Regions from separate parts of the Rhizobium sp. BE258 genome, predicted to be linked through region 2. Evidence: predicted binding sites of a transcription regulator. Region 2 holds the regulator's gene; the other holds the start of a gene.
What was found. Region 2 encodes LexA, which represses DNA repair genes until DNA is damaged. Its sites were predicted from a motif close to TGTTCNNNNTGTGTTCNG; they were not measured.

Region 1 (5,265 bases), on a different contig from region 2:
TCGAAGCCCTTGGTGATGCCTTCCATCTCGATGACGACATTGCCGAGACGCTCGGAGACCGGGATGATGATCTGCGCGTCGCCGGGACGGATGCCTTCGGCGGCATCGACCAGCTGTTCGTAGGCCTTGATACGGGCCTTCGACTTCGCCTGGCGCGCCTTCGGGCTGGAAGCGATCCACTCCTGTTCGCGCGACAGCGCCTTCTGGCGGCCGGCTTCTTCGCGGTTTTCCTGCAGCATGCGCTTGGCCTTGGCCGTCAGGTAGGCAGAGTAGTTGCCTTCGTACGGAATGCCGCGGCCGCGGTCGAGCTCGAGGATCCAGCCCGTAACGTTGTCGAGGAAGTAGCGGTCGTGGGTGATCATCATCACGGCGCCCGGATAATCGCGCAGGTGCTTTTCAAGCCAGGCGATGGTTTCGGCGTCGAGGTGGTTGGTCGGTTCGTCGAGCAGCAGCAGGTCCGGCTGCGACAAGAGCAGGCGGCAGAGTGCGATACGGCGGCGTTCACCGCCCGAGAGAATGGTGACGTCGGAGTCCTTCGGCGGGCAGCGCAGCGCTTCCATCGCCATTTCGACCTGCTGTTCCAGATCCCAGAGGTTCTGGCTGTCGATGATATCCTGCAGCTTGGCGCCCTCATCCGCCGTCTCGTCGGAATAGTTCATCATCAGCTCGTTGTAACGGTCGATGATCGCCGTCTTGTCGGCAACGCCCATCATGACGTTCTCGAAGGCGGTCTTTGTCGGATCGAGATGCGGCTCCTGCTCAAGGTAGCCAACGGTCGCGCCGTCGGCGAGCCAGGCTTCGCCTGTGTATTCCTTGTCCTGACCGGCGATGATGCGCAGCACCGTCGACTTACCGGCGCCGTTCGGGCCAAGAATACCGATCTTGGCATCCGGGTAGAACGACAGGTTGACGTTCTCGAGAATTTTCTTGGCGCCGTAAGACTTGTTGAGTCCCGACATGTGATAAATGAACTGACGTGCCATCTTTAAACTGCTCCGCGCGCAAACGTGTAAATCCGTGGCCGCTATGTAGGCGAAACCCGGCTCCCGGGCAACGCCGAAACCGGCCTCTCTTGCGCTTTGCAGCAGTCTTTGCGTCAGAAACCGGCCGCGTCGACCACACCTTGGTCGCATCCGAAGGAGGTTCGTCCCGCCCCCTGGATCAGCGTTCCGATATTATCGGCAGAGCCTGGCGCCACCGCATCCTCAGACAAGCCGATCGTCAGCTCGCTGATAACCCGCACACCGCCTGCCCGGCGGCAGCTCATCTTCACCCGGTCGGAAGCGCCAGCGCCAAAACTCTTGTCGAAGGCCGCCTTGATCTGATCGGCGCTGACAGACTTGCCGACATTGGCGGCAAACAGCTCGCGCACCGCCGATGCATTGAGATCGCCGATCAGCCGCACGGCCGTGCCGAAATAGGCGTCGGCCGAGAGTTTCGTGCAGGTGCCGTGCTTGGTCCACTCGTGACGCTCGAGCGCCGATTGCGTGCCGGGCATCGCTTTTGCCAGCGCCGCGGCATTCTCCGGCGTCAGCTTGACCTCAGGCAACGACCGCCAGTCGCCATCCTTGTCCGCCGCCTGCTCCTCCTTCGAGACGCCGCAATAATTCTGCCGCATCGGCCAGAGACCATGGAGGGTAAAATTGGTCGCGTCGAAGCGATCCCGCGTCTGGCTGGCGCATTCCGGCTTCTTCTGGTTCGTCTGGCAAAAGGCCGGTTGCCAGCTTGCAGCGAGAATGAAACGCGTGCGCCCCTGCCCTTCCTGTGCGAAAGCCGAAGCCGCCAACAGGCCTGACAAAGCCACGATTGCCGCATGCATAAAGAACCTGCTCATCTCCATCCCCTAGATAGAACAATACAAGAACAAGTAAGCACGAAGCGCAACGTTCCGCAACCCTGAATCGCAGCATTTTCCCCTGCAGATCGCCGCAGGCCCGCTTGCATTTGACGGCCGATCTGATCTTCTGCGCGCCGGGAGGATCGGATGTTTTCGCAAACACAATGGCTTAACGTGGCAGGCGCCTCGCTCGCCTTTCACAGCGAGACGGCCGCAGGCGCGCCACGCGGTATCCTCGTCGTCTGCCACGGCCTAGCCGAGCATTCGAAACGCTATCAGCGCTTTGCGGAGGCTATGGCGGCGCGTGGCTATCATGTCTTTGTGCACGATCATCGCGGCCACGGCGAGACCAAGGCGCCGGATGCGCCGATCGGGCAGTTCGCGAGGCGCGACGGTGTATCCCGCGTCATCGATGACGTCGCCGCCATGCGCGATCATGCAGCGAGCCTGCACCCGGGGCTCCCCGTTATCCTCTTCGGCCATTCGATGGGCGGGCTGATCGCGTTCAACGCCGCGCTGACCTATCCGGAGAAATTCGATGCGGTTGCCGTCTGGAATTCGAATTTCGCCGTTGGCCTCTCCGGCCGCGCCGCGCAAGTGATCCTGCGCGCCGAAAAGGCGCTGAAGGGCTCGGATGTACCAAGCGGCATGCTGCCGCGATTGACCTTCGCCGCCTGGGGCAAGTCCATTCCCGACCACACGACGGAATTCGACTGGCTGTCGCGCGATCCGGCCGAGGTCACGAAATATATCGCCGACCCGCTCTGCGGCTTCGATGCCTCGGTATCGATGTGGCTCGATGTCTTCGAGCTTACCTTCCGGGCAACGGAAAAGGAGCAACTCGACCGTCTTCCGAAAGATCGTCCGATCCATCTTGTCGGCGGCGGGCAGGATCCGGCAACGGAGCGCGGAAAAGCCGTTCTATGGCTCTCAAACCATTTGAAACGGCAGGGCTTCTCCCGTATCACCACTGAAATATATCAGGACTTCAGGCACGAGACCTTGAACGAGACCGGCGCAGCAGATGCGATCTCCGCCTTCGCCGATTGGTGCGAAGGCGCGGTCATGCGGTCCTGACGGGAACATTCCACATGGCAGGCGCGGCAATGAAGACGAACACCTCCTCCGAAGTTACCATGGGCCTGGCGCTCATGCTTCTGTCGGTGCTGTTTTCACCGCTGATCGACATCTTCGCCAAGCTGGCGATCGCCACCGTCCCCTCGGCCGAGATTACCGCCGCGCGTTTCGCCGTCCAGGCGCTCTGCATGCTGCCTGTCGTCATCTGGCGCAAGAACCTCGCCGACCTGTCGTGGAAGCAGACCTTCTATCACGCGATCCGCGGGATCATCATGACCATCTCGATGATCTCCTTCGTCGCCACGCTGAAATACATGTCGGTAGCCGATGCCATCGCCATCTTCTTTGTCGAGCCGATCATCCTGACGATCCTCAGCAGCATTTTCCTCGGCGAAGCCATCGGCTGGCGGCGCTACACAGCCTGCGGCGTCGGCTTCTTCGGCGCCATCCTGATCATCCAGCCGAGCTTCCAGGAAGTCGGCTTCGTGGCGCTGCTTCCCGTCGTCAGCGCCGTCTGCATCGCCATTTCGGCGATGATGAACCGGGCCCTGGCGCAGCGCGAAGACCCTTGGGTCATGCAGTTCCAGATGGGGCTTTGGGGCCTGCTGTTCTGCGCCATCATCCTCTATATCGGCGAAGGCAGCGGCTCCGACGTCTTCGATCCGGTCATGCCCTCCACTATCGCCTTCGGCTACCTCGCAGGCGTCGGCGTCATGGCAGCGATCGCCGGCATTCTCGGCGTCTACGCCTATCGCGCCGCTCCGGCATCGACGCTGGCGCCGCTGCAATATTTCGAAATCGTCTCGGCGACGATCTTCGCCTGGCTGGTCTTCGGCGACTTCCCGGATGCGATCAAATGGCTCGGCATCCTGATCATCATCGCTTCGGGCCTCTACATCATCTGGCGCGAGCGGCGCTTTGCATCCAAGCCGGTATCCGATACATCTGAGGCAACACGGGCGCCGTAATCCGCCCGCGGGAGGAACATGACGGTCAGCAGCAAAAAGCCGCCGCTTGCGGGCATCAGGGTCATCGAACTGGCCCGCGTGCTTGCCGGTCCCTGGGCCGGGCAGATGCTGGCCGATCTCGGAGCCGACGTCATCAAGGTCGAAAACCCCGATGGCGGCGACGATACGAGGCAATGGGGGCCGCCCTTCGTCGAGGGCGCCGACGGCGAAAATCTTTCCGCCGCCTATTACCATTCCACCAACCGCAACAAGCGCTCGATCACCGCCGACCTCAAGACAGAGGAAGGCCAGGCGCTGGTCCGCCGCCTGGCTGCAACAGCCGATGTGCTGATCGAGAACTTCAAGCTCGGCGGCCTCGTCAAATACGGTCTCGATTACGAGAGCCTGCGCCAGATCAATCCCAAACTCGTCTATTGCTCGATCACCGGCTTCGGCCAGACCGGCCCCTATGCCAATCTCGCCGGCTACGATTACATCGTCCAGGGCATGTCGGGCTTCATGTCCGTCACCGGTGAACCTGATGGCCAGCCGATGAAGGCCGGCGTTGCCATCGCCGATATCTTCACCGGCATCTATGCAGTCTCGGCCATCGAGGCGGCACTGATCCACGCGCTGAAGTCAGGCGAAGGCCAGCTGGTCGATATGGCGCTGCTCGACGTGCAGTCCGCCATTCTTGCCAACCAGAACATGAACTATCTGGTCTCCGGCAAAGCGCCGGTGCGGCTCGGCAACGCGCATCCGAACATCTCGCCCTACGAAGTCATTCCGGCCGCCGATGGCTATCTCATTCTCGCCGTCGGCAATGACGGACAGTTCCGCCGCCTCTGCACCATCCTCGGCCTCGATGGTATCGGCGAGGACGAGCGTTTCGCCACCAACAAGGCGCGCGTCGCCAACCGCGACGAGGTTCGCCGCCTGGTTTCCGGCAAGACATTGAACTGGCAGAAGGCCGATCTCCTGAAGGCCTGCGAGGACAATGCCGTGCCGGCCGGCGCCATCAATACGATCGAGGAGATGTTCGCCGATCCGCAGGTCATTGCCCGCGGCCTGCGGCTCGATCTTGCCGATGGCGCAGGAACGATGATCCCGACGGTTCGAACCCCTGTGGTTCTCTCGGAAACACCGCTACGCTACGAAAGACCGAGCCCGCGCCTCGGCGAGCACCAGGAGGAGGTGCTCGCCGAACTCGAAGCGCTGGAACTTAAGGCACAAGGGAGGGAACAGGCATCATGAGAAAAACCGGCGGAGAATTGATCGTCGAAGCGTTAAAGGCAAATGGCGTCACCCGCCTTTCCTGCGTTCCCGGCGAAAGCTTCCTCGCGGTCCTCGATGCCCTTCACGACAGCGATATCGAAGTCGTCGTCTGCCGCCAGGAAGGTGGTG
Region 2 (5,265 bases):
CGAAGGCACGCAAATTACAATGGCCGTTTTTGAGCCGCCTAACATGCCTTCGTTTCCGGCCTCATCCGAGGCCTATTACAGGATCATGTCAGCCTTTTGAACGTCAGGCCGCTTTGGCGATGGCGTCGAAGGCGAGAAGCTTTTCGAGAAGCCGCGGCATGTCCTTCAGATAGACCATGTTCGGTCCGTCAGACGGCGCATTGTCGGGGTCTTCGTGCGTTTCGACGAACACACCGGCGACACCGACGGCAACGGCGGCACGCGCCAGGGTCTCGACGAATTCGCGCTGACCACCGCTCGAGCCGCCCTGCCCGCCCGGCTGCTGCACGGAATGCGTGGCGTCGAAGATAACAGGAGCGCCAAGTGCAGCCATGATCGGCAGCGAGCGCATGTCCGATACCAGTGTGTTGTAGCCGAAGGAGGCACCGCGTTCGCAGAGCAGGATGTTCGGATTGCCGCTGGCATTCAGCTTGGCGAGAACATTCTTCATGTCCCAGGGCGCCAGGAACTGGCCCTTCTTGACGTTGACGATCCGGCCGGTCTTGGCGGCGGCAACGAGAAGGTCGGTCTGGCGGCTGAGGAAGGCCGGGATCTGCAGGATGTCGGCGACGGTTGCCACCTGCTCGCACTGCTCTTCCGTGTGGATATCGGTCAGAACAGGAAAGCCGAATTCCTTTTTCAGATCGGAGAAGACTTCGAGCGCCTTTTCAAGACCGATGCCGCGCTCGGCGGAAAGCGATGTCCGGTTCGCCTTGTCGAAAGACGACTTATAGACGAGGCCGATACCGAGCGACTTGCAGAGTTCGCTCAAAACACCGGCGACCATGAAAGCGTGGTCGCGGCTTTCCATCTGGCAGGGACCGGCGATCAGCGACAGCTTGCCCGTATTCGAAAAGGTAACGCGGCCAGCACCCTCGCCGGCGACAACTTCTGCATTGGTATTTGTCATTGGGTCTCCTCGAAGGCGAAGATTGCGCCCTGTCCCGGCGCCGGCTTCACCAACAGACGATTGTTCATACTGACATGGGTGATCCCGTTAGCAGCCAAATGCGCCGCTGTCACGGCCAGATCACCGACCGAAAAGACGATTGCGCGCGCCCTGAGGCCGTTATCGGTGACAAGTGGCTCGGCATCGAAATAGGCCTCCATGCCCTCGTTCGAGAAGATGGAAAGTCTCCCGTTCGGCAATTCGAAGGATAGGCCGAGTGCCGCCTCCTTAGGCTCCACTCCACCGCTGGCCGTCTCCAGAAATTCGGCGAAGGCCTGCGGATCCTCAGCGCTCAGCGCGATCTCGCTGATGCCGGTGACGCCGTTTGCATGGGTTTCCAGTGCATTGCGATCGGCCGGAAAGGCGTTGATCCGCTGGCAGGCGAAGAAGAAGACATCGGGTGCCCGAAGATCGGCGGCAAAGGCGAGCTTGAAGGCGCCTGTCGCCTGCGTTCCGTCGGGCATGACGATCGGCCGCGAGAATTCGACCATATCGCCGCCGCTCAGCTGCGCGCCGTCATAGGCAGCCTTGTCCGCATCGGCACTATCGGTGCCGAAGACAACAGCCGAAAAGCCGTCATCGCCGCAGCGGAAGCGGAAGGCCTGATCGCGGGCGACAAAGCTGTTGCCCTTTGCGACAGCCGCGTCGCAGTCCGCCTGGCTCGCAATACCGAGCGGTTCGAGATAGGTCTTGTCGGCCAAGAAGACGCAGGCATTCTCCGTTCCGAACGGATGACGGCCATCGGCCGCGACGGTGAAACCGAGACGCCCGAGTCGCTCGCGGGCAACGTCGATATGGGTCACGGGCAGTACCAGATGATCGAGCGGACGCGTCATGGCGGTTCCTCCGGTGAAGCCGGCAGAGATTTGCACGCCCTGCCCGGCAAAGCGCAAGCGTGGATCACCAATCCGGCAAATAAACTTTCAAAAACGACGAAAAATCATCGGAAGTTTTACCGATATTTAGGCACTTGCGGAACACATATGGAACATATAGTGTCCGTTCTGGCTTTGTTTCACGAATCTGGGGAAAAACTTCGATGCTGACGCGCAAACAACAGGAGCTTCTCCTCTTCATTCACGAGCGCATGAAGGAGTCCGGCGTTCCGCCATCCTTCGACGAAATGAAGGATGCGCTCGATCTGGCTTCCAAGTCGGGCATCCATCGCCTGATCACGGCTCTGGAAGAACGTGGCTTCATTCGCCGCCTACCGAACAGGGCGCGCGCACTCGAGGTCATCAAGCTTCCGGAAGCCTACAGCCCGAGCATTCAGCCGCGCCGCGGCTTCTCGCCGAGCGTCATCGAAGGCAGCCTTGGCAAGCCGCAGCCCGTCGCGCCGCCGAAGCCGGCGAACGAGGACAATCACACGTCGATCTCCGTGCCGGTCATGGGCCGGATCGCAGCCGGTGTGCCGATTTCGGCGATCCAGCAGAACACCCACGACATTACAGTTCCCGCCGACATGCTCGGAAGCGGTGAGCACTATGCTCTTGAGGTCAAGGGCGACTCGATGATCGAGGCCGGCATCTTCGACGGCGACACGGTCATCATCCGCAACACCAATACCGCCAATGCCGGTGATATCGTCGTTGCTCTCGTCGATGACGAAGAGGCAACGCTGAAGCGCTTTCGCCGCAAGGGTGCATCCATTGCGCTCGAAGCTGCCAACCCGGCTTACGAAACCCGTATTTTCGGACCGGACCGCGTCAAGGTTCAGGGCAAGCTCGTTGGCCTTATCCGCCGCTATCACTGAGCGTCTCGCTTTCACCAAAAGTGCCGCTGCGCCAATCGTAGGCGCGGTGGCGGGTCCAGGGCCGCTCGAGACCCTCGAATGATGTGGTGATTTCGGCGATCCCATTGGGGAAACGAAGCTCGACAGCGCCTGTCTTTCGCAGTGTCTCCCCGGTGAAAAGCAGGGCGCCTGAGCGGCAGGTATCGAGGCGCAGGCGCACCGGTGTGACGACGATATCGGATATGTCGCAAGCTGGGCCAAGGAACGCCGCATTCTCGATCACGGTCAAGATCGAACCGTTGTCGAGCTTCGCTGTACACCAGGCCTTTTTCACGCATGAGAAGCGCTCGCCCGTCGCACTGGCCTTGATCGCGTCCATCGTTTCGTTCTGCTGTGCCTCCGTCAATTTCAGCCTTTCACCGCGCGGTGCGGTGGGAATATCCGGGAGCGCCGGGAACGCCGGTGGTAGATGCTCATCGAGCACCAGCGCGCGCCTCCATTGATCAAAGATGAAGCCCGGTGGCCGCTCGCGATTGGTGGCGAGGCCGTTGTCGCTGACGATGCCCGCCATGCTCCCGTCCTCGGCAATCACGATTTTCGGCGGCGGAGGACCTCCAAACATCGCGGCGGCTGTCGTCGATGCCATCAAGATCGCGGTGCCGAGATGCCGCATGCGGCTGCGCAGCAAAGTCAGCAGCAGGAAACCCGTCACCGCCGCGGGAAAGTACCAGGACGCCAGGCGCCCGACGCCGATATCGCCGCCCCATGAGGCAACCGTCCTGGCGATGGCGATCACCAGATCGAGCCCAAAGCCCGTCACCTGCCACGCCCATGCATCGAGACCGAAGGGCATCAGCAGCATGGCAATGAGGCCGAACGGCATGATGATGAAGGAGATGATCGGCATGGCGGCGAGATTGGCTGGCAGGCCATAGGCTGTCAGCCGGTGGAAGTGCTCGACCGAGAACAATGCAGTCGAGAAGCCGCCGATGACGGAGGTCAGCAGGATGCCGCCGAAGAACGCAGCGGCGGAAGACAGCATCCTGACGACGCGAAACTTTGCGAAGGGCCGGTCGCGCACCGGCCTCTCCTTCCAGAGCGCATAGCCGGCGACGAGGGCCAGTGTCGCGGCGAAGGACATCTGGAAGCTTGGCCCCATGATCTCCGAGGGTGAGAGGACAATGATCACCAGCGCCGATAGGGCGACGTTGCGCAGACTGATCGACGGCCGGTCGAAGAAGACCGCCGCCAGCATGATCGCCATCATGATGAAGGCGCGCTCGGCGGAGACTGCGAAGCCCGAGATCAGGAAATAGGCGGTGACGGCGGCAAGCGCACCGGCTGCGGCGATCTTCTTGACGGGATAGGCCTGGACGACAGCCGGAAACAGGCTGAGCACGGTGCGGAAGCCGACGAAGAAGATGCCTGCCGACAGCGCCATGTTGAGACCGGAAATGGCGATGATATGCGCAAGGCCGGATTGGCGCAGCGCCTCGGTCGTCTCGCTCGAAATGGCGCGGCGCTCGTCCGTGACCAGAGCGGCGGCAAAAGCGCCGGTGTCGCCAGGCAGGATGCCTCTAATACGGTCGCCGATGCCGCTTCTCAAGCGGTAGAGCCATTCAAGCGCGCGATCCTGCATCGATGCGGGCCCGGGTTCGACCGCCGGAACCACGGCAGGGGCACCATAAAAGAAACCGTTGCCACCGACACCGTCGAAATAGGCACCGAACGAAAAGTCGTTGAGGCCGGGAAGAGCGGGGCCTGACGGCGGCGTCAGCCTTGCCCTGCCCTTCAGCCAAGTCCCGGTTTCGAACTCCGCTTTCTGGCCGCGCGCAATCACGGTCACCTGCTCTGGCGGCCGCTTCAGCGCCGGGTTCTCCGTCGCCTTGAGCGCCAACAGATACCGCCAGCCGCCGCGGCCATCGCTTTCCCGCCGCTCTACGCGGCCTGTCAGCGTCGTCGTTACCGCCGAATCGAGAACGACAGTACCGGCTCTCCAGGTCTCGAATTGTGCGGCGAGGATGCCAACAGCGATCAACATCATGGAGACCAGGCATATCCGGCTCCACTCCCTGCCGCGATCCGTCACTGCGAGCAGCAGAAGTAGCACGACCGCGCATGAAAGCGGCACAGCCGGTGAAATGTCTGCGCCGCAGGCAAACCAGAGAACGGAGCCCAGTCCGAGCGCCACCGGCGCAAACAACATGCGGCCGCCATAAGCCAGCTCTTCGACAGCGCAGGCCGGCAGGCTTTGCACAACACGGCGCTGCAGCGACCGAAGAGCATGAATAGAAAGCTGCCGGCGGTGACCTAGATTAACAGGTGCGAGGAGAGTCCCCGCTGCAGGCGGCATCAGCGGCGTCTGCGGCAATTTGGCCGCGGCACCGATGGTGATCGTGCTGACGTCGCTGGTTTTCAACTCCGGCATGCAAAGAGCCTGATGACCCGATAGAATACAACCAGAATGCAACCCTGCGCGCGTTTCAGCAACAATAATCGATTGAAAAATGATGAAAAAACGTGAGTGCAAAAAGCCTAAATAAAT

Region 1: J2X43_RS13350 (ribonuclease T2 family protein) is a predicted target of LexA. The motif match lies at 1,849-1,866, and genes of this name have one in related genera.

The regions. Positions count from the first base shown of each region.
Region 1 covers NZ_JAVDWL010000003.1:572,215-577,479, reverse strand. Annotated here, with positions in the region: gene ettA (energy-dependent translational throttle protein EttA) at 1-983, opposite strand, end outside; gene J2X43_RS13350 (ribonuclease T2 family protein) at 1,097-1,834, opposite strand; gene J2X43_RS13345 (alpha/beta hydrolase) at 1,985-2,914, shown strand; gene J2X43_RS13340 (DMT family transporter) at 2,944-3,882, shown strand; gene J2X43_RS13335 (CaiB/BaiF CoA-transferase family protein) at 3,901-5,115, shown strand; gene J2X43_RS13330 (thiamine pyrophosphate-binding protein) at 5,112-5,265, shown strand, end outside.
Region 2 covers NZ_JAVDWL010000008.1:187,425-192,689, reverse strand. Annotated here, with positions in the region: gene kdsA (3-deoxy-8-phosphooctulonate synthase) at 104-949, opposite strand; gene J2X43_RS25765 (VOC family protein) at 946-1,824, opposite strand; gene lexA (transcriptional repressor LexA) at 2,028-2,741, shown strand; gene J2X43_RS25755 (ComEC/Rec2 family competence protein) at 2,722-4,926, opposite strand.